DNA from 3 places in the Polycladomyces abyssicola genome. Region 3 is predicted to be linked to each of the others. Evidence: riboswitches for the same ligand, from Rfam matches in the RefSeq annotation. Region 3 holds a riboswitch; each other region holds the start of a gene.
What was found. Region 3 has a riboswitch for cyclic di-AMP ahead of KI215_RS05805 (ABC transporter ATP-binding protein). Riboswitches for the same ligand answer to the same signal wherever they lie in the genome.

Region 1: another riboswitch for cyclic di-AMP. It lies ahead of KI215_RS11095 (APC family permease); the one in region 3 lies ahead of KI215_RS05805 (ABC transporter ATP-binding protein).
Region 2: another riboswitch for cyclic di-AMP. It lies ahead of ectA (diaminobutyrate acetyltransferase); the one in region 3 lies ahead of KI215_RS05805 (ABC transporter ATP-binding protein).

Annotation. Positions count from the first base shown of each region.
Region 1 covers NZ_AP024601.1:2,197,247-2,204,999, forward strand. The annotation lists gene KI215_RS11090 (DNA internalization-related competence protein ComEC/Rec2) at 1-1,461, opposite strand, end outside; cyclic di-AMP (ydaO/yuaA leader) riboswitch at 1,642-1,777, shown strand; gene KI215_RS11095 (APC family permease) at 1,874-3,694, shown strand; gene KI215_RS11100 (class I SAM-dependent methyltransferase) at 3,755-4,360, opposite strand; gene dcd (dCTP deaminase) at 4,472-5,029, opposite strand; gene KI215_RS11110 (trans-sulfuration enzyme family protein) at 5,392-6,555, opposite strand; gene KI215_RS11115 (aminotransferase class I/II-fold pyridoxal phosphate-dependent enzyme) at 6,521-7,717, opposite strand.
Region 2 covers NZ_AP024601.1:2,846,851-2,854,603, reverse strand. The annotation lists gene ehuB (ectoine/hydroxyectoine ABC transporter substrate-binding protein EhuB) at 1-663, shown strand, start outside; gene ehuC (ectoine/hydroxyectoine ABC transporter permease subunit EhuC) at 727-1,386, shown strand; gene ehuD (ectoine/hydroxyectoine ABC transporter permease subunit EhuD) at 1,388-2,059, shown strand; gene ehuA (ectoine/hydroxyectoine ABC transporter ATP-binding protein EhuA) at 2,079-2,912, shown strand; cyclic di-AMP (ydaO/yuaA leader) riboswitch at 3,100-3,239, shown strand; gene ectA (diaminobutyrate acetyltransferase) at 3,491-3,985, shown strand; gene ectB (diaminobutyrate--2-oxoglutarate transaminase) at 4,000-5,283, shown strand; partial or broken gene KI215_RS14180 (ectoine synthase) at 5,301-5,687, shown strand; gene thpD (ectoine hydroxylase) at 5,771-6,661, shown strand; gene KI215_RS14170 (M14 family metallopeptidase) at 6,721-7,753, opposite strand, start outside.
Region 3 covers NZ_AP024601.1:1,145,733-1,153,485, forward strand. The annotation lists gene KI215_RS16095 (sodium:solute symporter family transporter) at 1-296, opposite strand, end outside; partial or broken gene KI215_RS16100 (sodium:solute symporter family transporter) at 296-1,165, opposite strand; gene KI215_RS05790 (hypothetical protein) at 1,545-1,715, opposite strand; gene KI215_RS05795 (MFS transporter) at 2,281-3,519, shown strand; gene KI215_RS05800 (hypothetical protein) at 3,644-3,811, shown strand; cyclic di-AMP (ydaO/yuaA leader) riboswitch at 3,838-4,006, shown strand; gene KI215_RS05805 (ABC transporter ATP-binding protein) at 4,197-5,081, shown strand; gene KI215_RS05810 (ABC-2 transporter permease) at 5,078-5,884, shown strand; partial or broken gene KI215_RS05815 (PEP/pyruvate-binding domain-containing protein) at 5,960-6,289, shown strand; gene KI215_RS05820 (RuvA C-terminal domain-containing protein) at 7,441-7,608, opposite strand.

The DNA of each region.
Region 1 (7,753 bases), 1.1 Mb from region 3:
GTATGCCATACACCATTGCCATGACGGCGGTGACCATGACGTCAACATTCCCTGTTCCTCAGAAAGCCGTTCCAACAACCATAACAGACCTTTCGTCACCTGTGTGCATATCCAGGCAGGCACTGCTCCCCACACAGGTGCAATCCAGCCCAACATCAAGGAAAGGAGTGCCAAAGGGAACACCACGCTACCGACGATGGGCACAATCCATAGATTGACCCACCAAGAACCTGTCGGAAAGTCATAAAAAAAGGTGATCGTCACCGGAAATGATACCAGATGGGCAATTAACGTGACCGCCAACCATTGATTTGCCCATTTCCACGGTAATGGAAACAGGCTACTGAGTGGTTCGACCGCCACCAGCAAGCCGAGCGTGATCAAACAGGTCAGCTGAAACCCCGCCTCCAGAAGCTGATACGGATTCCACAACAGCATCAACCATCCTGCCAGAAACAAAAAGCTCAGTCGGTTGTGCCACATGCCGAAAACCGTGGCAACGAGGGCGAACCCGGCCATCAGGGACGCCCGGACAACGGATGCTTCCGCGCCTGTTACCCATGCAAATATCGGCAACGATACGATCGTGAGTCCGCCAGCCACTTCACGCGTTAAGCGCAATCGGGTCAACAAACCGTACACGCCCGCAACGAAGACGGCCACATTCATCCCTGAAATGGCCAACAAATGCGTCAGTCCCCATTCGGCAAACAGGCTGTCGATCTCTTCCGGCACCGCATTCCTCTCTCCCAGCACCAATCCGCGAATCAAACCGGATATCTCCTCAGGATAGAGTTGCGCCAACGTGTCGCCCCCGCTCCGCCGAATCCGGTCTGCCCATGCGAATACATCCCATGGGGGCGGTTGTTCCGCCGAAACCCCGCGAAGCCCGTCAGCCGACGCGATCCAATGCACAAATTGACGGCGATAAAACGCCCGTGCATCAAAGCCGCCAGGATTTCTCGCCGGATCCGGGCGAGTCAACCGTACACCGTTCACCGACAGCCGCGTCCCACTCGTCCAATCGCGAACCGTCCGCAACTCCGACTGAGATTGTAATCGAAGACGCAACAACACTTTTTCACCAGTCAAGCGTCGAAAGGCACCACGCACCTCCAACCGGTAGACTTTCACCATACAGGTGAGCTGATCTCCATCCACCTCAGGAGCGGACTGGACGACCCCATGCAGCTTGATCCCGACTTGATCAGTCAACCGATCATCGATGGACGAGACATTGTGAGTATCCACCCATGACGTATAGGCGGCTCCGGCAAAAAAAGCCAGTACTGTGCATGTCGTCGTCCACATCCGCCACCGCCACAGGCACAACCACCCTCCTGCTATCCCGAGCACTCCTGCCCCTAACCACCACCATCCTTCATACCCGCTTCCCCCTGTCAACACAACGGCGATGCCTCCTATCCATCCACCCGCCAACCAACCCACCGGAACTTTCATCACAACCTCCAGGAAAGGAATGAAATGGTATATCCTTTCCGCAATTCCCGACAAAAACCCTCCTGATTCGACAAAAACTGTTGCCCATTTGTTACGGTTCTGTTGAAAATTATTGATTGACAGTTTCCGTCAGACGGATTAGAATGCTAATCATGACAAAACCTAATAACTGACAATTTCACACTCCGAGCGCTGAATCCGTACAGGAACGGGGGAACCAATTTTTTTGGGGTGAATCCGGTGTCTTCACCGGTAGGGTCACTCTCACGGACCCGAATCCGTCAGCTAACCTCGTAAGCGTGCTGAGAGGGAAGTGTGCTTCTTCACATGACCGAAAGTCATTGAAGTGGACACTTCAATGGCTTTTTGTGTTTGAAACAAAAACGGAATCCATCTGGGGAAGGTGTATGTGATGTTATCCTCGCTGAAGCGTTTGATCATCGGGCGCCCGCTTCGCACTGAGCAACTGCAGGAGGAAAAACTGCCGGTTTGGAAAGCACTCCCAATATTGTCATCGGACGCGCTGTCGTCCGTCGCTTACGGTACGGAGCAGATTTTAACCGTACTCGCTCCGATTGGCGCACTGGCACTTTGGTATTCATTGCCCATATCCGGCGCGATTATCGGATTGTTGACACTGCTCATCCTTTCCTACCGGCAAATTATCCACGAATACCCAGGAGGGGGCGGTGCCTACATCGTTTCGACAGACAACCTGGGTTGGTTTGCAGGGTTGATCGCCGGTGCGTCGCTGTTGATCGACTATACACTGACAGTGGCAGTCAGTGTTTCGGCCGGGACAGACGCGATCACTTCGGCGTTCCCGGTTTTACACAAGCACAGTACGCTCATTTCCGTTTTCTTTGTCCTTCTCATCATGCTCCTCAACTTACGGGGTTTACGCGAATCCGGCACGATTTTCTCATTCCCCACCTACCTGTTTATCCTCGGCATGCTGGGTTTGGTGCTCGTGGGGTTGGGAAATGTGGCGGTCCATGGCATTCCTGCTAACGTCCCGCCAGTGACACACACCTTTCCGGCTGGTCTCGGATGGTTTCTGTTATTGCGTGCGTTCTCGTCGGGATGTTCTGCATTGACCGGCGTCGAAGCGATCTCCAACGCCACTCCCACCTTCCGTAAACCGGAGACGAAAAATGCGGCGCGTACCTTGGCGCTTCTGGGCTTATTGCTGGCCATGTTGTTCGGTGGTACCAGCCTGCTGGCATATTTGTACCACATCACACCCAGTCCGACGGAGACGGTGCTTTCCCAGATTGCCGAAGAGACGTTCGGCAGAACGTTGCCGTATTACTACATCCAGGGGACCACAGCACTGATCCTGATTCTGGCCGCCAACACTGCCTTCGCAGGCTTCCCGCTGTTGGCCTCCATCATGGCCAAGGACAAATTCATGCCGCGGATGTTTGCTTCCCGCGGAGACCGGCTCAACTACTCAAACGGCATCATCGTGTTGGCCTTGGCCGCAATCGGACTGATCGTGGCGTTTGAGGGAGAGGTGGAACGATTAATCCCCCTGTATGCGATCGGCGTCTTTTTATCGTTCACCTTGTCACAAACCGGGATGGTGGTACGCAGGTGGAAGCAGCGCAACCCGGGCTGGATGCGTAAAATAGCGATCAACGCTGCGGGTGCGGTCGTCTCGTTTATCGTCCTGCTGATATTCGCCGTCACCAAATTTACGGAAGGCGCTTGGATCGTGGTATTGGTGATCCCGCTGTTCATCTTCGCCTTTTATCAAGTTCGAAAACACTATGAGGCTGTTGCCGAAGAGCTTCGCATCGACATCACTGCCGACAAGCCGGAAAAGAAAGATCATGTCATCATCATTCCCGTCGGGGGCATCAGCCGCGTCGTGCGCAACACGATCGCCTACGCCAAGACAATCGGGGATGACATCGTGGCGATTCACGTGGCCTTTACCGAGGAGGATGCGGACAAGATGGAGAAAAAGTGGGAGCAATGGAATCCCGGCGTCCGCCTCGTTGTTACTCGCTCCCGCTACCGGAGCGTCAACGGTCCCGTGCTCCGATTCATCGACCTGGTTCAGGAACGGGTTGGGGACAACTTGATTACCGTCCTGATCCCCGAATTCATCCCACGCAGGTGGTGGCAGCGCTTTTTGCACAACCAATCTGCGCTATGGCTCCGTTTCCTGCTGTTGTTGAGAAAAGACGTCATCGTCTCCACAGTGCCGTTCCATCTGCGCAAATAAATCCGTCAAAAAAAAGCCCGATCTGCGCCGGATGGCAGGTCGGGCTTTCATTCGTTCACATCACTTTCGCGGTTTCGCCCACACCAGATGAACTACACCCGCCCAGTGGGATTCCACCTTTTCCACCACCAGATCAGATGAACGGATGAGGTTCATCATATCCCGGTTCTGATGACATCCCACCAGGCGGTAGGCCAACGGATCCAAAGCTTTTTGCAGGAAGGAAAGAAACGGGTTGGAACTGAGACCATGCTCCATCAACAAAATGAGGCCGTCATTCCTGCACCACCGACTGAATCGATTGAGTACTCCGACGGGATCTTCATAACCGCATAATGACAAGGTGGACACCACAGTATCAAAGGAATCGGGCGGAAAGGTGAGCGTTTCGACGTCGGACTGGATAAACTCCACCTCAATCCCATATTCATCCGCAGCATTCCTGGCCCTTTTCAGCATTTCTGGACTGAAGTCGACCGCGGTGATTCTCACACCGGGTGGATAAAAAGAAAAATTGGCTCCGGCTCCCACCGCCACTTCCAGCACGTTTCCTCGTGCAAAATAAAGGAGTTTTTGCCTCCACTCTTTTTGTGCCTGTTGGATCCGCCTCTTTTCATACCAACGTGCCTGTTTGTCGAACTTTTTGATCAAATCAGCACGGTTCATGATTGGATCCCCTTGTAGATGTGTTATCGCTGTCACTTTTATTCCACGCCAGCGAACGTCATTCCTCCCAAATAGAAACACTCCTTTCATAAGAAAGGAGTGTTGACCCCATCAAACCTTGGGCAAGGTGATTCCCCGTTGATGTTGGTATTTTCCCTGCTTGGCCCGATACGACACCTCACACGCCTCATCGCTTTCGAAGAACAGCACTTGACAGAGTCCCTCGTTGGCGTAGATTTTGGCGGGAAGCGGCGTCGTATTGGAAATTTCCAAAGTAACATGTCCCTCCCATCCCGGCTCGAACGGTGTCACATTGGTGATGATGCCACACCGGGCGTACGTGGATTTACCCACACAAACGGCCAGCACGTTTTCCGGGATGCGAAAATACTCTACCGACCGAGCCAATGCAAACGAATTGGGCGGGATGATGCAAACATCTCCCTTAAAGTCGATAAACGAGTTGGAATCGATCTGTTTCGGATCGATGATGGAGTTCAGCGCATTATGGAATATCTTGAATTCATCTGCCACACGCAGATCATATCCGTAACTGCTCAGACCGAAACTGACGGCTTCCCCCTTGCCGACGTTTCGGTCGATGAACGGCTCGATCATGCCGTGTTCCAAAGCCATTTTCCGAATCCACTTGTCCGATTTGATCGTCATTTCCCGTACGACTCCTTTTCTCCCATTTCAAATATTGCCGACGTATATTCCAACCGATATGATACGACAGACAAAAACGATTGCAAAGAGACCGGGGCAGGAAAACTGCGGAAAAACAAATCCGTTGTATCAGGATGTCTCTATTCTACCATATTTTGATACAGATAAAAGGAAAGTCCTTTGCAATCATCCTCAATCCAATAAAAAGCCGGTCAAGTGATCCTTGACCGGTGAGACTGCTGACAAAGTGTTTAACCACTCGCGGTTCTGGATGCGCCGTTCTCCCTCTCGCTGTTGAATCACTGCGCTCAAAGGTCACTCGTGGGAAAACGGATACCCACTTTCCGGGTAGCGTGTTCGGATCATCGGTTGGAAGCGACCGAAACCGATCGGACCGACAATGCCTGCTCCAAATCGTTCAACAGGTCTTCCACATCCTCCAGTCCGACGGACAGCCGGAGCAATCCGTCGGTGATCCCATGTCGCTCCCGGACATGTTGGGGCATCGCAGCATGGGACATCTTGGCCGGATAGGAGAGGATGCTTTCCACCGCACCCAAGCTGACCGCCACGATGGGCAGACGTACGCGACTCAACACCTCCCGCGCCCGTTCCCCGGATCCGACGTCGAACGACAGAACTGCACCATGTCCACTGGATTGTTGACATTGCAAACGGTGGCCAGGGTGTGAGGGAAGTCCTGTGTAATACACCCGATGTACTTCGGGGTGATTCGCTAACGCCTGGGCGATTGTTTCTGCGGAACGGGTGGCAGTATCCATCCGGGTTTTGAGTGTTTTGATCCCCCTGAGGACCAACCAGGCATCCTGCACACCCAATACCGCACCGATCGCGTTTTGCAGGAAACCGATCCGTTCCGCCAAGGTAGGATCTTTTACTGCCACCAAACCGGCCACGACGTCACTGTGCCCACCAATGAATTTGGTTGCACTGTGAATGACGATATCTGCCCCCAACAGCAACGGATTCTGATAGACCGGGCTCAAAAACGTGTTATCCACAATCAGCAGCGCACCGTGACGTCGGGCAATTTCTGCCGTGCCGGCAATATCCGTCACCTTCAAGGTGGGGTTGGAAGGTGTTTCGATGTAAATTCCCTTGGTGTTGGGACGAATCGCCGCCTCTACCCGGTTCAGATCCGTCGTATCCACAAAGTCAACCGTGATGCCCAACCGGGGCAGCACTTCGGCCATCACCCGATACGTGCCGCCATACAAATCCTGGGAAGCCACGAGATGATCCCCGTTGGAAAACAGCAGCAATACCGTGGAGACGGCTGACATCCCCGACGAAAACGCAAATCCATGGGAGCCTCCCTCCAGCGCGGCGATGGTCTTCTCCAGCGCTTCCCGCGTCGGATTGCCCGACCGCGCATAATCGTACCGTCCCGGTTGATCCAAATCAAACTGATGATAGGTGGATGCGAGATACATGGGTATACTGGCCGCCCCCGTACGGGGGCAAATCTCGTTACCATTGTGGAGCAATCGGGTCGCAAATTTCATCCCGCTTTTCCTCCTTCCATACCCGTTCCGCCTCATCCAGTGCCTGTGCCAGATCAGCAATCAAATCATCCACATACTCGATCCCGACCGACAACCGGAGCAGACGATCGCACACCCCGACTTTGCGTCGCGTTGCTTCCGGGATGTCGGCATGTGTTTGCGTGTGCGGATACGTGATGAGCGTTTCCACCCCGCCCAAGCTCTCCGCAAACGCGATCAATCGCAACGAAGAGAGCAATGGCCCCACCATTGCGGGCGATTTCACGCGGAACGACAACATGCCGCCGCCTCCGTCGGCTTGTTTGGTTTGAATCTCCCACGTCTCCGACTGCAATGCGGGATAGAACACTTCGTCCACCAGCGGGTGCTGACGGAGGAAATGAGCCAATTGATAAGCGTTTTCCTGATGCCTCTCCATTCTGAGCGCCAACGTCTTCATCCCGCGAAGCAACAACCATGAATCTTGCGGTCCCAGCACGGCGCCGATCGCGTTGTGCAGTGCTGCCATCTGTTCACTCAACTGGTCGCCCTTGGTCACAATCAGGCCAGCCAATACATCATTGTGTCCGCCCAAATATTTGGTCGCGCTGTGAATGACGATATCCGCCCCGCATTCGATCGGACGCTGGAAATACGGCGTCATAAACGTGTTGTCGACAATCGTGATCAATCCATGACATCGGGCGATTTCACAGACAGCATGCAAATCGGTTACCTGCAGCAGGGGATTGGTGGGCGTCTCGACGAAAAAGGCGCGCGTTTCCGGGCGGATGGCTGCCTTCACTTCGTCCAGACGGCGGAAATCGACATAACTGAAAGAAAGACCATACCGTGTCATCAACGTTTCAAACAGCCGGTACGTTCCCCCATACAAATCGAGGGAAACGATCAAGTGATCCCCTCGCTCGAACAATCCCATGACAGTTTGTACGGCAGCCATTCCCGAGCTGCAGGCGAATCCAGCCGTCCCACCCTCCAGGCGGGCGATCGCTTCTTCCAACACCGTCCTTGTCGGGTTGGCGGTCCGGGTGTAATCGTATCCCGTGCTTTGTCCCAATCCCGCATGCCGGTAGGTTGTCGAATAATACACCGGATAACTGATCGCCCCGGTCTTGGTCTCTTTGTTTGAACCCAATTGGGCCAGTTGTGTCTCAATCCGCATGCCATTGTTCCCCCTATTCCAAAAACCGTACGGAAA
Region 2 (7,753 bases), 1.5 Mb from region 3:
CGCTCTGTTTTTAAAAGAATGGGAATTAACGAAATCGAGCCGGTTTTGGTGGACTTTGGATCATTGATTCCCGGATTAAAATCAGGTCGTTTTGATGTCATTACCGCAGGGATGTACATTACACCGACTCGTTGCAAAGAAGTGGTGTTTGCCGACCCTGAATACAAAATCGGGGAAGCTATCGCTGTGAAAAAAGGCAATCCGAAGAATCTTCACAGCTATAAAGACATTGCCGCCAATCCGAAAGTGAAGGTCGCCGTAATGAAGGGGGCGGTTGAAGTTAGTTATTTGCAGAAATCAGGTGTGAAAGAGAATCAAATCATCATCGTTCCGGACCAGCCTTCCGCGATCTCCGCATTGGAATCCGGACGGGTGGATACGATCACGATGACCGGTCCTTCTTTACGGGCCATGATGGAATCTACCGGTGCCCAAGATATCGAGGAAGTGAAGGACTTTAAACAGCCGATTGTGGACGAAAAAAGTGTACTGGGATATGGAGCGGCTGCCTTCCGAAAAGAAGATAAACAATTTCGCGATGCCTTCAGTCGAGAATTGGCGGAAATGAAAAAGTCCGGTGCATTATTGAATGTTCTCGAGCCGTTCGGATTCACTGAAGAGAACTTGCCCGATAAAAAGGCTGAAGAACTGTGCAAACCTTAAGTGTCCGGCAAAAATCTGATTGATGCGAGACACACTTTTGTTTGAATCGTAACAGGAAAGGATGTGATTTCGATCGGGGTCTTCGAAAAAATATTGCCAGCTTTGCTGCAAGGGCTTGGAATTACGGTTCAGCTGACGATCTATTCGGCCATATTGGCCTTTTTCGTCTCCTTTTTAATAGGATTCGGACGCCTGTCGAGATTTTATCCGATCCGAGTGGTGTGCAGTGTTTTTGTTGTAGTTTTCCGCGGGACCTCTTTGCTCGTTCAATTGTTTTGGCTTTATTTTGTCCTGCCGCAGCTTGGCATCTGGTTACCGGCGGATTTAGCGGGTTTGCTCGCACTCGGTCTTAACGCTGGGGCGTATGGATCAGAAATCGTCCGCAGCTCGATACTGGCTATCCCCAAGGGGCAGATCGAGGCGGCTATTGCGCTGAACATGACACCGGGGCAAAGGATGCGAAGTGTGATCCTGCCGCAGGCGTTTCGGATCATGTTACCATCTTTCGGTAATCTCCTCATCGAATTGTTGAAAGGAACCTCCTTGGTTTCCTTGATTACGATTTCTGATATGACATTTCAAGCGACAACCTTACGGACAAATATGAATCAGCATACCCCTGAAATATTCGGTCTGTTGCTCATCCTGTATTTTCTCGTCGCATATCCGCTGACGTTGGGCGTGCGCTGGTTGGAGCGCAGACTTTCAACGGGGAGGTCTTAACGTGGGATGGTCTTGGAAATTTACTTTGCAAATTTTACCGCAACTTCTCGATGCATTGAAGATTACGATTAGTGCAACGGTCGTCTCTTTCTTGATTGCACTTGTCGGCGGCCTGTTATTAGCCTTTGCACGACGGTCTGAGGTAAAACTTTTGTCATGGGTGACCGGCGGTTTTGTCGAATTTGTGCGCAGCACACCGCCATTAGTTCAGTTGTTCTTCATTTTTTATGTGGCACCTCATTTTGGGTTGATGTTGTCTCCGTTCACGGCTGGTGTGTTGGGATTGGGCATTCACTTTAGCACCTATCTGTCGGAGGTATACAGGGCAGGGATTGATGCAGTACCGCGCGGGCAATGGGAAGCTGCCATCGCGCTCAACTTTTCAAAATCACAAACGTGGATGCGGATTATTCTCCCGCAGGCCATCCGGCCGATTGTTCCCGTATTGGGCAACTATCTGATCGTGATGTTCAAAGAAACGCCTCTTTTATCGGCAATCACACTGATTGAGTTGCTGAGTCAAGCACAAATTATTGGCTCCAATTCATTCCGCTATTTGGAACCCATTACACTTGTGGGGGTATTTTTCCTCATATTGAGTTACCTTTCCTCACTCTTGGTACGACGCTTGGAATCAAGGCTCAAAATCAATCAAAAAGGATTAATTAACTGAGGGAAATGAGGTTATGCGTATGAAATCGGATAATATAAAATCCATTACGGTTCAACCGGAACCAATTGTGCGTTACCGAAAGGTCAGCAAGTTTTATGGCGAGACTCAAGTATTACACGAAATCGATTTCGATTTGGCTCCGGCAGAAAAAGTAGCAGTCATTGGGCCGAGCGGGTCCGGCAAGACTACATTTGCCCGTATTTTGATGACGTTGGAAAGGCCGACGTCGGGGACGATTGAAGTAGACGGTGAGTTGCTCTGGCACAAAAAAAAGGGTGGAAAGCTTGTTCCGGCTGATGAAAAGCATCTGCATCAAGTGCGCGGCAAAATTGGAATGGTGTTTCAGCAGTTTAATCTGTTTCCGCACATGAACATTTTACGAAATGTGACGGAGGCTCCGATCAAGGTATTGGGATTATCTAAGGAAGAAGCGACAGAGCAGGCCAAAACAATGCTTGAAAAAGTGGGGTTGCTGGATAAGATGGACGCTTATCCATCACAATTATCTGGCGGCCAGCAGCAACGGGTGGCGATTGCCCGTGCCTTGGTGATGCAACCCAAGATCATGTTGTTTGATGAGGTGACATCTGCGTTGGACCCGGAGCTTGTCGGCGAGGTGCTCGGGGTGATCAAGGAGATTGCTGCTGAAGGGAATATGGCGATGTTGTTAATTACGCATGAAATGGGTTTTGCCCGGGAAGTGGCGGATCGGGTCGTTTTCTTTGACGAAGGACGAATTATGGAAGAAGGACCCCCGGAAAAGATTTTTGGTAACAGTCATCCGAAAAGTCCACGCTTAAGTAAGTTTTTGGGCAGTTTCTGTGAGCAGACTTTAGGGTCGATGTCCAATTAGAGATGAATATCAGTGGAATGAAGCGTGAAAGGGAGCATAGATCAATTAATCCGATCTGAATACAGGAGAACAAGTATGTTTGGAAAATAACGGAATTTATCGGCGGTGAGTAATTGCGGGGAATATGGTAATATAAAGAATATGAAAATTATTAACTATTTATTGAATAAAAATGTTTATTTTGACAATTAAAGATATCCCGTATTTCGATGGAAACGGGGGAACCAAGTGTTGGGGGAATTCCGGTTAGACACCGGAAGGGATGTAAAGCACTTTTCTGCCATCCTGCCCGCCAGCCAGCCTCGTCGGCTGGAGCTGGGAGATCCAAGGGATCTGCCCTTTTGCACCGGACTGATGTTTCCGATGCAAGAGAGAGCGGATCAGAGTCTTTACCTGACCCATACGGATTTCACAAGACGGACCGGTACAGACTTTTTCCTTGGAATTTGGTTCCTGGGAGAAAGTTTGCACCGGTCTTATCTTTTTCAATCGGCGATGACGCGCTATGCGTGAGGTTTTTGGCATAGTGTCGAGCCGTCGGTACTGGTGAGGAGGTGATAAATCTGGAAACCGGGTTGATGAACAAAGTAGTGCTTCGCCAACCGCAGGTAGCGGATGGAACCAGTATCTGGCACCTGGTTAGGGATACCGGAGTGTTGGACGTCAATTCCCCTTACAGTTATCTGATGCTGTGCAAGTTTTTTTCGGATACTTGTGTGGTGGCCGAACAGGAGGGACAAATCGTCGGTTTTGTGTCAGCGTTTCGACTACCGGCAGACCAGCAAACCCTCTTTGTGTGGCAGGTGGCGGTGGCCGAGTCTCAACGGGGCAAAGGGTTGGGAAAGGCACTCCTGAAAGCGTTGATCCGTCGGGAAGCTTGCAAGAATGTCCGTTACCTTGAAGCAACTGTCTCTCCGTCGAATCTTTCATCCGAGGCTTTATTCCGGGGATTCGCACGGGATTTTGCAACGCGCTGCGAAGTTTCGGAGTGTTTCCCCGCCCATCTGTTTCCGGGGGGAAATCATGAGTCGGAGATGACATTTCGGATCGGACCATTTCGTTATCAAACTTAACCAGGGGGGATTTGGTGAAAGTTGTAGAGGAATTACGTTCACCATTGAAGGTTTTTGAAACTTTGGAATCAGAGGTTCGTAGTTACTGTCGAAGTTTTCCAACTGTCTTTGCAAAAGCGAGCGACTATCAGCTGTGGGATCGGGACGGCCGGGAATATGTCGACTTTTTTGCCGGTGCTGGAGCGTTAAACTACGGTCACAATAATCAACGGATCAAGGCCAAGCTGATCGACTATTTGATGGATGATGGTATTACGCACAGTCTTGATATGGCGACAGAAGCAAAAGAGAAACTGCTGGAACGATTTCATGATGTCATTTTAAAGCCGCGAAAGCTTCACTATAAAGTGATGTTTCCGGGACCGACAGGCACCAATTCGGTGGAAAGTGCGCTGAAACTAGCCCGCAAAGTAACCGGTCGGGATTTGATCATGAGTTTCACAAACGCGTTTCATGGCATGACAATCGGTTCCCTGTCGATTACCGGGAACGAATCCAAGCGAAAAGGCGCTGGTATTCCACTAACGAATTCGATCTCAATGCCGTTTGACAGTTATTTTGGCAGCGAGGCCGACACGGTCAGTTACATTGAGCGTTTTCTCGAAGATAATGGCAGCGGCATTTCTCTCCCTGCAGCCATTATCCTTGAGACCGTTCAGGGTGAAGGCGGAATCAATGTGGCCAGTTTTGAGTGGCTCCGCAAAATTGAAGAACTGTGCCGACGCTGGAATATCCTGTTGATTGTCGATGATGTACAGGTAGGATGTGGACGAACAGGGCCATTCTTTAGCTTTGAACCGGCCGGCATCTATCCTGACATCGTCTGTCTGTCGAAATCAATTGGAGGATATGGCATCCCGTTGGCCATGACCTTGATCAAACCTGAGTATGATTTGTGGGAACCGGGTGAACATAACGGCACTTTTCGGGGCCATAACTTAGCTTTCGTCGCTGCAACAGAAGCACTCAGTTACTGGGAAGACGACCAGTTCAGCCGAGAAATCCTGGAGAAGGGAGAGAAAGTCAGACTCTTCCTGGAAATGCTTGCACAAAACTATCCCGAGATGGAAGCTGAAGTGCGAGGAAGAGGGCTTCTCCAGGGAATTAAAATCGGCGTTGACGGGTTAGCTGAAAAAATATGCGCGGCCGCGTTTGAACGGGGATTGATTATGGAAACTTCTGGTCCCAACAGTGAAGTCGTGAAAATCATGCCTCCTTTAACAATTGATGAAAAGGGACTTGAAAAGGGACTGACCATTCTCGAGGAAAGCTTTCAGTGGTGTAAACAGATGATTTGAAAAGGAGACATGAAATCATGATCGTCAAACATCTGAATGACATCATCGGAACGAAAGATGACGTGGATACTGAGACGTGGAACAGCCGCCGTTTGCTTTTGAAGAAGGACGGGATGGGCTTTTCGATGCACGATACGATTATTAAGGCGGGAACAGAAACCACAATTTGGTATAAGAACCATGTGGAAGCGGTGTACTGCATCGAGGGAGAAGGAGAAATTGAGGTCGTGAAGGATGGCACCGTTTATCCGATTCAGCCTGGGACTTTGTATGCGCTCGACGGCCATGAAAAGCACTACTTGCGTGCGAAGTCCGATATGCGGATGGTTTGTGTATTTAATCCGCCATTGACAGGGCAAGAGGTACATGATGAAGAAGGGGTTTATCCCATCATCGAAGAGGAGTCACAGGAGTATCAACAGAAAGCGTACCCCGGCGAAAGGGCTCAAAGGGTAGAAAAACAAGCCGTTCGGGGGGAGTTGGGACAATGAGCAACATAAAGGATCGGGTGATGGATCTCTATCCTTCGCGCGTCAATGATTATCCGGAGATTCTGAAACGGAAAGATCCCGTCATTTATTCAAAAGATCCAGCAGCAGGTCCGCTTGATGCCGAGCAGATAAATTTCTATCAGAAAAACGGATACCTGCTCTTTGAGCGTTTCTTTTCTGAGGAAGAAGTGCGGGAATTGCGCAATGAGTTGAAACGGCTCTGGGATGCGAACCAGGATTCAGATGCGAAGGAAGTGATTCGTGAGCCGGAAAGCCGAGAAATTCGATCGATCTTTGCTGTTCACCGCAATAGCGAAACTTATAAACAGTTATCGCAAAATCGGCGGCTGACAGACATTGTTAAGCAAATCCTCGGCAGCGATGTGTACATCCATCAATCCCGAATCAACTACAAAAAGGGATTTTCAGGAAAAGAATTTTATTGGCATTCGGACTTCGAGACCTGGCATGTGGAGGATGGAATGCCGCGTATGCGGGCGTTGAGCTGTTCGATCACGTTGGAAGACAATTATCATTTCAATGGGCCTTTGATGTTGATTCCGGGATCCCATCAATATTTTATCTCTTGCGTGGGCAAAACGCCGGAAAATCATTACCAGCAGTCACTTCGGAGACAGGAATACGGTGTACCGGATCAGGACAGTTTGACCTTGTTAGTGAAAAAGCACGGCATTGACTCATTAACAGGTCCAGCTGGTTCGGTCGTGCTGTTCGACTGTAACCTCATGCATGGATCCAACAGCAATATTACCCCTTTGCCGCGAAGCAATGTGTTCTTTGTTTACAACAGCGTGGAAAACAAGTTGGTGGAACCGTTCTCCGGGCAAGCACCCCGGCCGGAGTTTATTGCAAGCAGAGAACAGTGACCGGAAAAATACAAGGCCGCCATTCGAATGGCGGCCTTCTTCAGTGATGGATCACATCACTACCACTTTTTCTCCTCCATGTACCGGTAAATCGGGAGCTTTTTCCCCGCTTCCGAACGGATGAACCCGAAAGTAACATAGCTGTCGGTGGACTCCGGTTCGAGCGCCAGGGCAGCCAGGTTGGCCGCTGGCTGATCCATCGGGATTACCCAGCTCCCTGCGGGGAAGTGGACTGTTTCTGCGGCTGTATCCGTAGTTACATGATACTGCGGATGACCTTCATATGACTCGGAAGTCTCCTTCGACCGAACGGTGTAGCTTTCCACAGACAAGACCATCTCTTGCTTCAGCCGTTTTATTTTGATCCCGGCATTCCACAGTCGTTCCACGGCTTCCTTTTGGTCCGGGGACAAGAGATAAGCGGTGGGGCGTTCCCGGGTGAGGATGGGCTTTCCTTTGGTGTGGCTGAACCAGCGGACAGACACCTCCTTCACCTTGCCCTCGGCGATGTCCACCACCGGCAGGGTGCTGTTGGGGATTTCTGTCGCTTGGCTTACTACCACAATCTCGTCGTCATCCCCGACAGTGCGTCCCTTGTCGACGATCTCTTCCCGGGCTTGATCCACGAGGCGTTTAATCTCGTCAGCCCGTTGGGCGGTGGTCTCCAGCAAGCTTACATGGGTGGTCACCTGGGCGGCTACCCGGCGGGGGAAGTTTTCCCGTCCGATCCCAATGCCCCGGGTTTCCACGAGGAAGGAGAGGGCAGGTTTCAGGGCGAAGCTGTTGCGGCCGATGCGGGGTTCCGGTCCACCCTCGGTCAGCTCCAGTTTTCCGTCCTTTTTTGTTGCCGTGTAGTAGTCGCCGCTGGAGAATCCCTTCTCCGCTAAAGCTTTCTTGGCCTTCTGCGACATATTATCGGCGAATGTTCGAACATGTCTCGGGATGTTCAGGTTCTTGCCCGAGAGGATGAGAAGGTCGTGATACTTGAGGGAGCCTTCCTTGCCGATGTCTTTCAGCAACTCGGGTTCGGGGCTGTACTCGTGAGCGTCTATCGCCACTTCCGGTTGTACCCGGTTGAAGAGGGAGTGGATC
Region 3 (7,753 bases):
GGGCCGACCAGTGCTCCGAACCATGAGATAAGTAAGCCCAGGACACCACCAAACGAGTTCTGTTCTACGGCGATAAGCATGGTGAGCAACACAAACACCAAAGTAGTAGTGCGTGCTGCGATGAGAGCTCCTCGTTTGCTGAGACTACGAGTCTTTTTTGATAGTTTTGGTAGAATATCGCGTGTGAAGACAGACGAGATCGCGTTTGCATCCGAAGTGGTCATAGCCATGGTGTGACTGAACATCCCAGCCAAAACAAGTCCAACAAGCCCGGGCGGCAGGAAAGTTCGCGCCATTAAAGAGTAGGACTGATACGGCTCCGCCAGATTGGGGAAGGTGCAGCCCACATGGGAAAGAACAGGATGAGCGGCCAGAGCAAGTATAGAAAGCCGGACAGGATCGCTGCCTTGCGTGCATCCGTTCCGTTCGGCGATGCCATATATCGCTGAGCAAGGTTCCAAGTGCCCCCATTGTAGCTGAGGAAATTGATGAGCAAGTAGGCAACTGCAAACCAGAATGTGTAAGGACCGTCAAATGGGTGGCTGTGACTGGGAGGCAATTTGCTCCAAATCCCAATGATTGCACTAATACCGCCGAGTTTGGCCAATACGATCACGAACATCGCAATTCCGGCAACAAATTGGATGATAAATTGTACGAAGTCAGTAAGAGCGTCCGCCCAAAGCCCACCTATGGTGGAGTAAATGAGGGAAACACACACCACCAGATATGAGAATTCCGACCGTCAGTGGTAAGCCCGTGAACACCTGAAGTATGATGGCAATTGCTGCCCATTTGGCACCGACGTCGAACACCTTGAGCAGTACGCCACACCACGCCATCAGCTGCTGCGTGATACGTTATATCGGGTGGCAAGATACTCCATGGGTGAACCGATGTTGTAGTGTTCCCGCAATCGCGCCCACCGCGGTGCAATCCAGATGGCCCCGATAAACACTCCTAACGATACCGGGATCGCCCACCACACATACAGCGTGAAACCGTTGTTGTAGGCGACTTCCGCGTATGCAACAAACACCGCTGCGCTGTACCCAGACATGTGATGTGATATGCCTGCTAGCCACCACGGCATTTTTCCACCGGCTGTAAAGTAATCCTCTGCACTTCCGACCTGCCGGTATGACCAGACACCAATACCAATCATGATGAAGAAATACGCAATCAGTATAAACCAGTCAAATCCAGACACAATTTCACCCCTCTCTTCAGAATCGGAAATCTCGCCCCATTAATATACTATCAATTCAGAAAAGTTATACCAAAAAGGTTGGGCATTCAAAGTGGCGGATATGGAAAGAGGGGATACGAAAAAAACGAAGGTGAAAACCTTCGTTCATCAATAAATAATTACTCATTTATATTGTCCTCAAAATGGTCATGGGGATGGATGGTTGTTTCACAGGCAGGGCATTGGAGAAAGCTTTGAAGATACTTGTTTTTGTCGACTTGAAATACATTACCACATTGACAGGCTATGGTTACAATTTCATTGGGGTGCTTTTCCAATACTTTTCCCACCTTATTTATTCATTCTTTGTTTCTTTAGAGGGGGAAGCATAAGATAACCGTTTGATGAAATTGAAGATACCATTTTTTGTTGGTTGATCAAGGGATTTTTCATATAAATGAATATTATCTGAATGATTATGTCGTTCTTCATTGTTATTTGAATAACATATTTGCTGATCTTCCATGGTATTGTGTCCCCCTTTACGATATAAGATATAAATCGAATAACTGATTGTTCACTTTCGACACGAAAATGCTTTTTCCTTGTTTTGTTTTTGATCATTTTGTGAAGTGATATCATGCCAAATATAAGGTTGGGATTGCCAGGGAAAGGATGCTGCAAAAACGAATGAGCAGGGATGGGTTTTTCTGCTCACTTATTGCTACGGTCTGTTATGATTGAGCTAAATAAACATCTCAGAGGAGAAATTTCAAGGATTTTCAAGGGTTTTACGGGTTTCCTTTTCATGCACAGACAAGGTTTCAAATATATCAAAATGTATGTTAACTTTGGTGGAAGTCATATGTTATAACTATATATATCACATATAAATCCTCCGAATTTGGTCTATGGGTGTAAACAGGAAATAACATTTGACCTCCTTATAGGATCCTCATTGAATACAGCAGAAAGACTGCGCTTCTACAATACAAAACCCGGCACCCTGTACCTTAAGTGTTCCGAGTTTCGTAATTCGACCATGTGACTGCTTAATTTTTTAACTATTCATGAATAGGAGAAACTATGGTATGCAACTCTCATCAACAGAAAGATTAAATAACAAACCAACCTTATATCATATTCTGTTTTTGATTGGTCTCGTCCATTTGTTCAATGACTCCATACAATCAGTCATCCCAGCCATCTTTCCTATCTTGAAAGATTCGATGCACCTGACCTATACGCAGATTGGCTGGATCGGTTTTTCGATCAACTTTACCGCCTCACTTTTACAACCAGTATTTGGATGGTATACGGACAAACGACCGTTTCCTTATATGTTGCCGCTTGGCATGGCTTCCACGTGCCTGGGGATGTTGTGTCTGGCTTTCGCTCCCAGCTACTCGTATGTTCTGTTGGCCGTTGTACTGGTGGGAATCGGATCTGCCGTCTTCCATCCCGAGTCTTCACGTGTTTCCTATCTGGCTGCCGGAAATCGGAGAGGGTTGGCCCAATCCATTTTTCAGGTTGGGGGAAACACGGGACAGGCTCTTGCTCCCTTGATGACTTATTTGATTTTTATCCCGTTCGGGCAGAAAGGAGCCATCTGGTTTACACTGGTGGCGGGCATCGCCCTCGTCATCCAATTGTTCATCGCCAGATGGTATCAGGGTTACCTTCTTTCCCATCCGCACCCTGCCAAAAAAGAAAATACGTTTTGGGTTCAGCAGAGCGGGATGAAAAAAATGCTTCTTTTGGCCATGGTTTTGCTCATCTTTCTCATCTTCGTCCGGTCATGGTACATTGCCGGAATCAGCACTTACTATCAATTTTATCTGATGGAACAGTACAAGCTCTCTTTAAAACAATCCCAACTTTTCATTTTTCTCTTTTTGGTGGCCGGGGCAATCGGAACCTTCTGCGGCGGACCGCTGGCAGACCGATTTGGCATGAAAAAGATCATCTATTTTTCCATGCTCGGTTCCGCACCGCTCGCCCTGCTCCTGCCTTATGTGAGTGCAACATGGGCTTATACGATTTTATTATTGAACGGCTTTATCCTGTTATCCAGCTTCTCCGTCACGGTGGTATATGCACAGCAGTTGTTTCCGGGAAAGATAGGAACCGTGTCCGGCTTAACCGTAGGATTTGCCTTCGGCATGGGGGCCGTCGGTTCGGTAGGGCTGGGTAAAATGATCGACGTCATGGGACTCTCGTATATTATGCAGTGGATTGGTTTTCTCCCGCTCCTTGGTGTGCTCACTTATTTCCTCCCCTCTGACCAAAAAGTGAAGGAATGGACTCTTGATGCAAAACAGTCAGCTTAATATGTGAGAACAAGCAAGAAACCCAATACATAAGAGCTGGGTTGATAGTTGCAACCGGCGATTGTGCGGCACCTTGTGATGGAGATTTGATCTGTGTTGTGATTGAAGTAAGTGGAGGGCATTTTTGCAACCATTGGCCATGGTTTCAAAAGGTTTGATTCGATTGAATTCGTCACAGGGTTTAAACAAAAGAGAAATGGATCTCCAGGCACATGGATCGGGTGATATGGCGGTATTTCGTTCCTTTTTGAAGAAAAATGATACTTTACAACAGGTTGTTACAGGAGTATGATGAGCTCAGTTTAAAATTCAATATATCCTCGTAAATCGCTGAGTCCCGCGATACGCGGGAGCGGGGGAACCAACCGCAGACTGTGACGAATTCGTCACGGACTGCACGGGGTGAATCCCGGGTTGATGCCTGGGTAGGGTGACTCTCAGCCACCCGAATCCGTCAGCTAACCTCGTAAGCGTTGTGAGAGGGGGAGTGAGAATCGTGCGGGCGCACGGCTATTTTTGCTGTGCCTAAAAAGCCACGAGAAGACACCCTTCTCGTGGCTTTTTCTGTTGTGGAAATTCCCTAACGTTATCATAACGATAACGAAAAATATGATGGATGTGTGGATGATGCTCGAGTATGGTATTAATCGCCGAGAAGGCGAAGAGGAGGCTGGATCATGATCCGAATCAATGGGTTGACCAAACGATTTCCGGGAGGAAAGGGAATTTTTGATCTCACCCTTGAAGTGAATCGGGGAGAAGTATTCGGTTATCTCGGACCTAATGGAGCGGGAAAATCCACCACGATTCGCCACTTGATGGGTTTCATGAGACAAGATGAGGGCAAAGCGGAAATCGGCGGCATGGACTGTTGGAGTGAATCGGACAAGATTCAAAAAATCACCGGCTATCTCCCGGGGGAGATTGCCATGTTTGAAGGGCTGGACGGTACCGGTTTCTTGGATTTGATAGCGGGACTCCGTGGACAGAAGGATGACAGAAGGGATGAGTTGCTGGAGCGACTGGAGTTGGACCCCCGGGTCCCGATCCGAAAAATGTCCAAGGGAATGAAACAAAAACTGGCTATTGTGGCCGCATTCATGCATGATCCGGAGATCCTGATCCTGGATGAACCCACTTCCGGTTTGGATCCGCTCATGCAACGGGTGTTTGTGGAATTGATTCTGGAAGAAAAAAAGCGAGGAAAAACGATTTTTATGTCCTCCCATCTGTTTCCGGAGATTGAGCGCACGGCAGACCGGGTCGGTATCATTCGGGATGGACGGCTGATCGCTGTGAGATCTGTACAGGAATTGCGCAATGAGCAGCGAAAGGCGTTTGTTGTGACTTTGGGAAGAAAATCGGACATCGACCGATTGATTCAGGCCGGGCTCAGAGTAGTCCGCCGGGGAGAAACAACAGTTGAAATCGAGGTACAAGGGGATCTGAATCCCCTGATCCATGCTCTGGGCGATGTGGATGTCCGCCATCTGGAACACAGAGAGATGGATCTCGAAGAAGTCTTTATGCACTACTATGAACGACGGGAGGCGAAAGAATGATGAACGTTGCACTGTACCGGGCAATGTGGCGGTTGCATGGCAAGACGTTGGGAGCGATGGCGATCGGGTCGTTTCTTTATGTGCTGATGATTGTCACCATCTATCCCACCTTGGCTCCAGAAGACATGAATGAATTGCTGAAGAAAATGCCGGAAGAGATGATGAAAGTGTTTGGAATTGAGGCCGGGGTACAGCGTTTAAACGATTTTATTGCTGTAGAGTACCACAACTTCATGTATTTGATCCTGCTGATGGTGTACAGCGTGGTGATCCCGACCCGGCTAGTGGCCCGGCATGTAGACCGGGGGTCCATGGCTTTTCTGCTGTCAACGCCGTTGTCCCGGCCACGGCTCGTCCTGACGCAAGTCGCATTTTTCATCACGGGGCTCGGGCTTATCAACCTGTTCACCGTCCTCGGCGGGATCGCGGGAGATGTCTGGATACTGGATCAACCTGCCCTGGATCGGTCAAACTACGTGGAACTGAATCTGGTCTGTTTCCTGTTTTTTTCTGTGATCGGTGCGTACAGCTTCCTGTTTGCGTGCTTGTTTGACGACGAAAAGAAGGCGGTCTCCTGGTCGGCGACAGTGACCATTTTGTTCTATGCCATGGACTTTGCGGGCAAGCTGGGAGAAAAACTGGATTGGCTTCGAAACTGGACGTTTTTCAGCCTATATGAACCGGCACGTCTCGCGCGGGGAGAAGAAGATATCTTGTGGACGGCGGTAGGTTTGGGCTTTACCGCAATGGTGCTGTTCCTCCTTGCGGCGATGGTTTTCCGACGGCGCAATTTGTCATTGTGATGAGGGGTCACGGAATGTGTCCGCATCATGAACAGCGCGAAGTCCCCTATTTGATTGTGAGGGGAGTGAAATGTCATGAAATATGTTCTGTATTTCGATGAGATCGATCGCCACAGCTTGCCTATTGTCGGCGGGAAAGGATCCAATCTGGGGGAGATGAGCAAAGCGGGGTTTCCTGTTCCTCCCGGATTTTGCATCACGACATCGGCTTACCGTCAGTTCATCGAAGCAAGTGATGAGATGGATGAATGGTTAGACTCGCTGAATCTCAAAGCAGACCCGGTCACAGGACATCGGCGCACGGTTTCCATCGATGTCGGGTTTGGGCTGGGTGAGGCACTTGTATCCGGCATTGTAACTGCCGATTTGTATAAAGTGCGTGACCATCAGATTATCCAGAAACAAAGGTGTAGAGAATGCAACCAAAATATTAAAAGATGGCCAATATGTCCGTGTTGATGGCACAAAAGGTTATGTGGAGATATTGGATGAGAAAAGCTGATAGCAGTGCGGCAACCAAAAACGAAGTAAGGGGCCACTCTGATAAAGAGTGGCTGAGGCAGTTGATAAACCCAGTGGTTTTGCCATGGGTTTGTCAACTGCTTCACCTAATATAACTTAGCTCATGGTGTCAGAGCCCTGTTTATGACCACCAAATCCAAAATATGTGTGATAAAAGACTTGCTATTTCAACCCAAGCAGATTTTTGCAAATGATCCATAATGGTGTAATTCTTCTCCAAAGATTGATGATAGACTGAATTACTTTAGGCATAGGAATAAAATTCAATACTTTTAACATCAGACTACGAATATCCATTCCTTTTAAAGAAGGTAGCGAAGCGGTCATTTTCACAAATCCCCCCTAATGTTTTCTGGGAATAGGTTATTCTGACTCATGTGATGTGGAAAGGGCAGATGTTAGTAGTCAGACGCTTATTTTCTCATTCGAGTTTGTGTGCGAATCACTATTTTTGCGTATTGAGCATTCGTGGTGACCAGGAAGAAAGGAAATAAATATGGTGATTTCGGATTTAGAGGAAAGGGGGGAATCAGATGAGTTGGAGTTATGGTTATGGCTTTGGAATGGACTTCGTCGACTCTTGATTTTCCTGTTGGTTATCGCCACCATCTTTGTATTTGCCGGAATAGGTTTTGGTTATAAAGAGCGAGCGGGAAAACCCAGCCCTTCAGGTTTGGAAAGCGAGCGTCGGACGAGGGAGGGCTTAAGCTCTCTTGCAAGTTCGACAGAATTTTGGTACAATTAAATATAAATAGAGAAGCGAGAAAACACTTAAAACTACTTTGCGAGCGAAATCTCGATAAACTAAAATCACTAGGCTTGGACGAAGCCATCGTGGATGGATGTGGGTTGCCACGCCAGATGAAGCGAGAAGCCTACGGCTTTAGCCGTGTGGGGCAAGTCACTAAAACGAGATAAAGTAAGTGGATCAACGGCACACACTTACTTTTGGTGGCTTATTACCTGACAAACAAGCTACATTCGGTAGCTTGTTTGTCATTTTTTTAGAAGGTCCCGTCTGGTACATCTTTGTTTTATTCGTCCTCTCGTAGAAAAGAATCGGCTTGTTCGGCGGCTTCTTCTTCTGACTGAAAATCAAACAGACGGTGCATCTCGTGAATCACTTTCCAAATCTCATCTTTGGAATACCCTAAGTTCTTTAATGCCAATGTTGCATAACCGATTACGTGATTATGGTTCACGGATACCGATCCCCTTTACAATGTTGATCAGTCCTATTTTGAGCAGAAAACGTGTTTTCGAATACGTGAAGGTCCCCGATTCAGTGTAATTGGCACAGCTTCATAGCCCATTTTGCCGGGATCGTGAAGGTCGCTCACCTGGAAA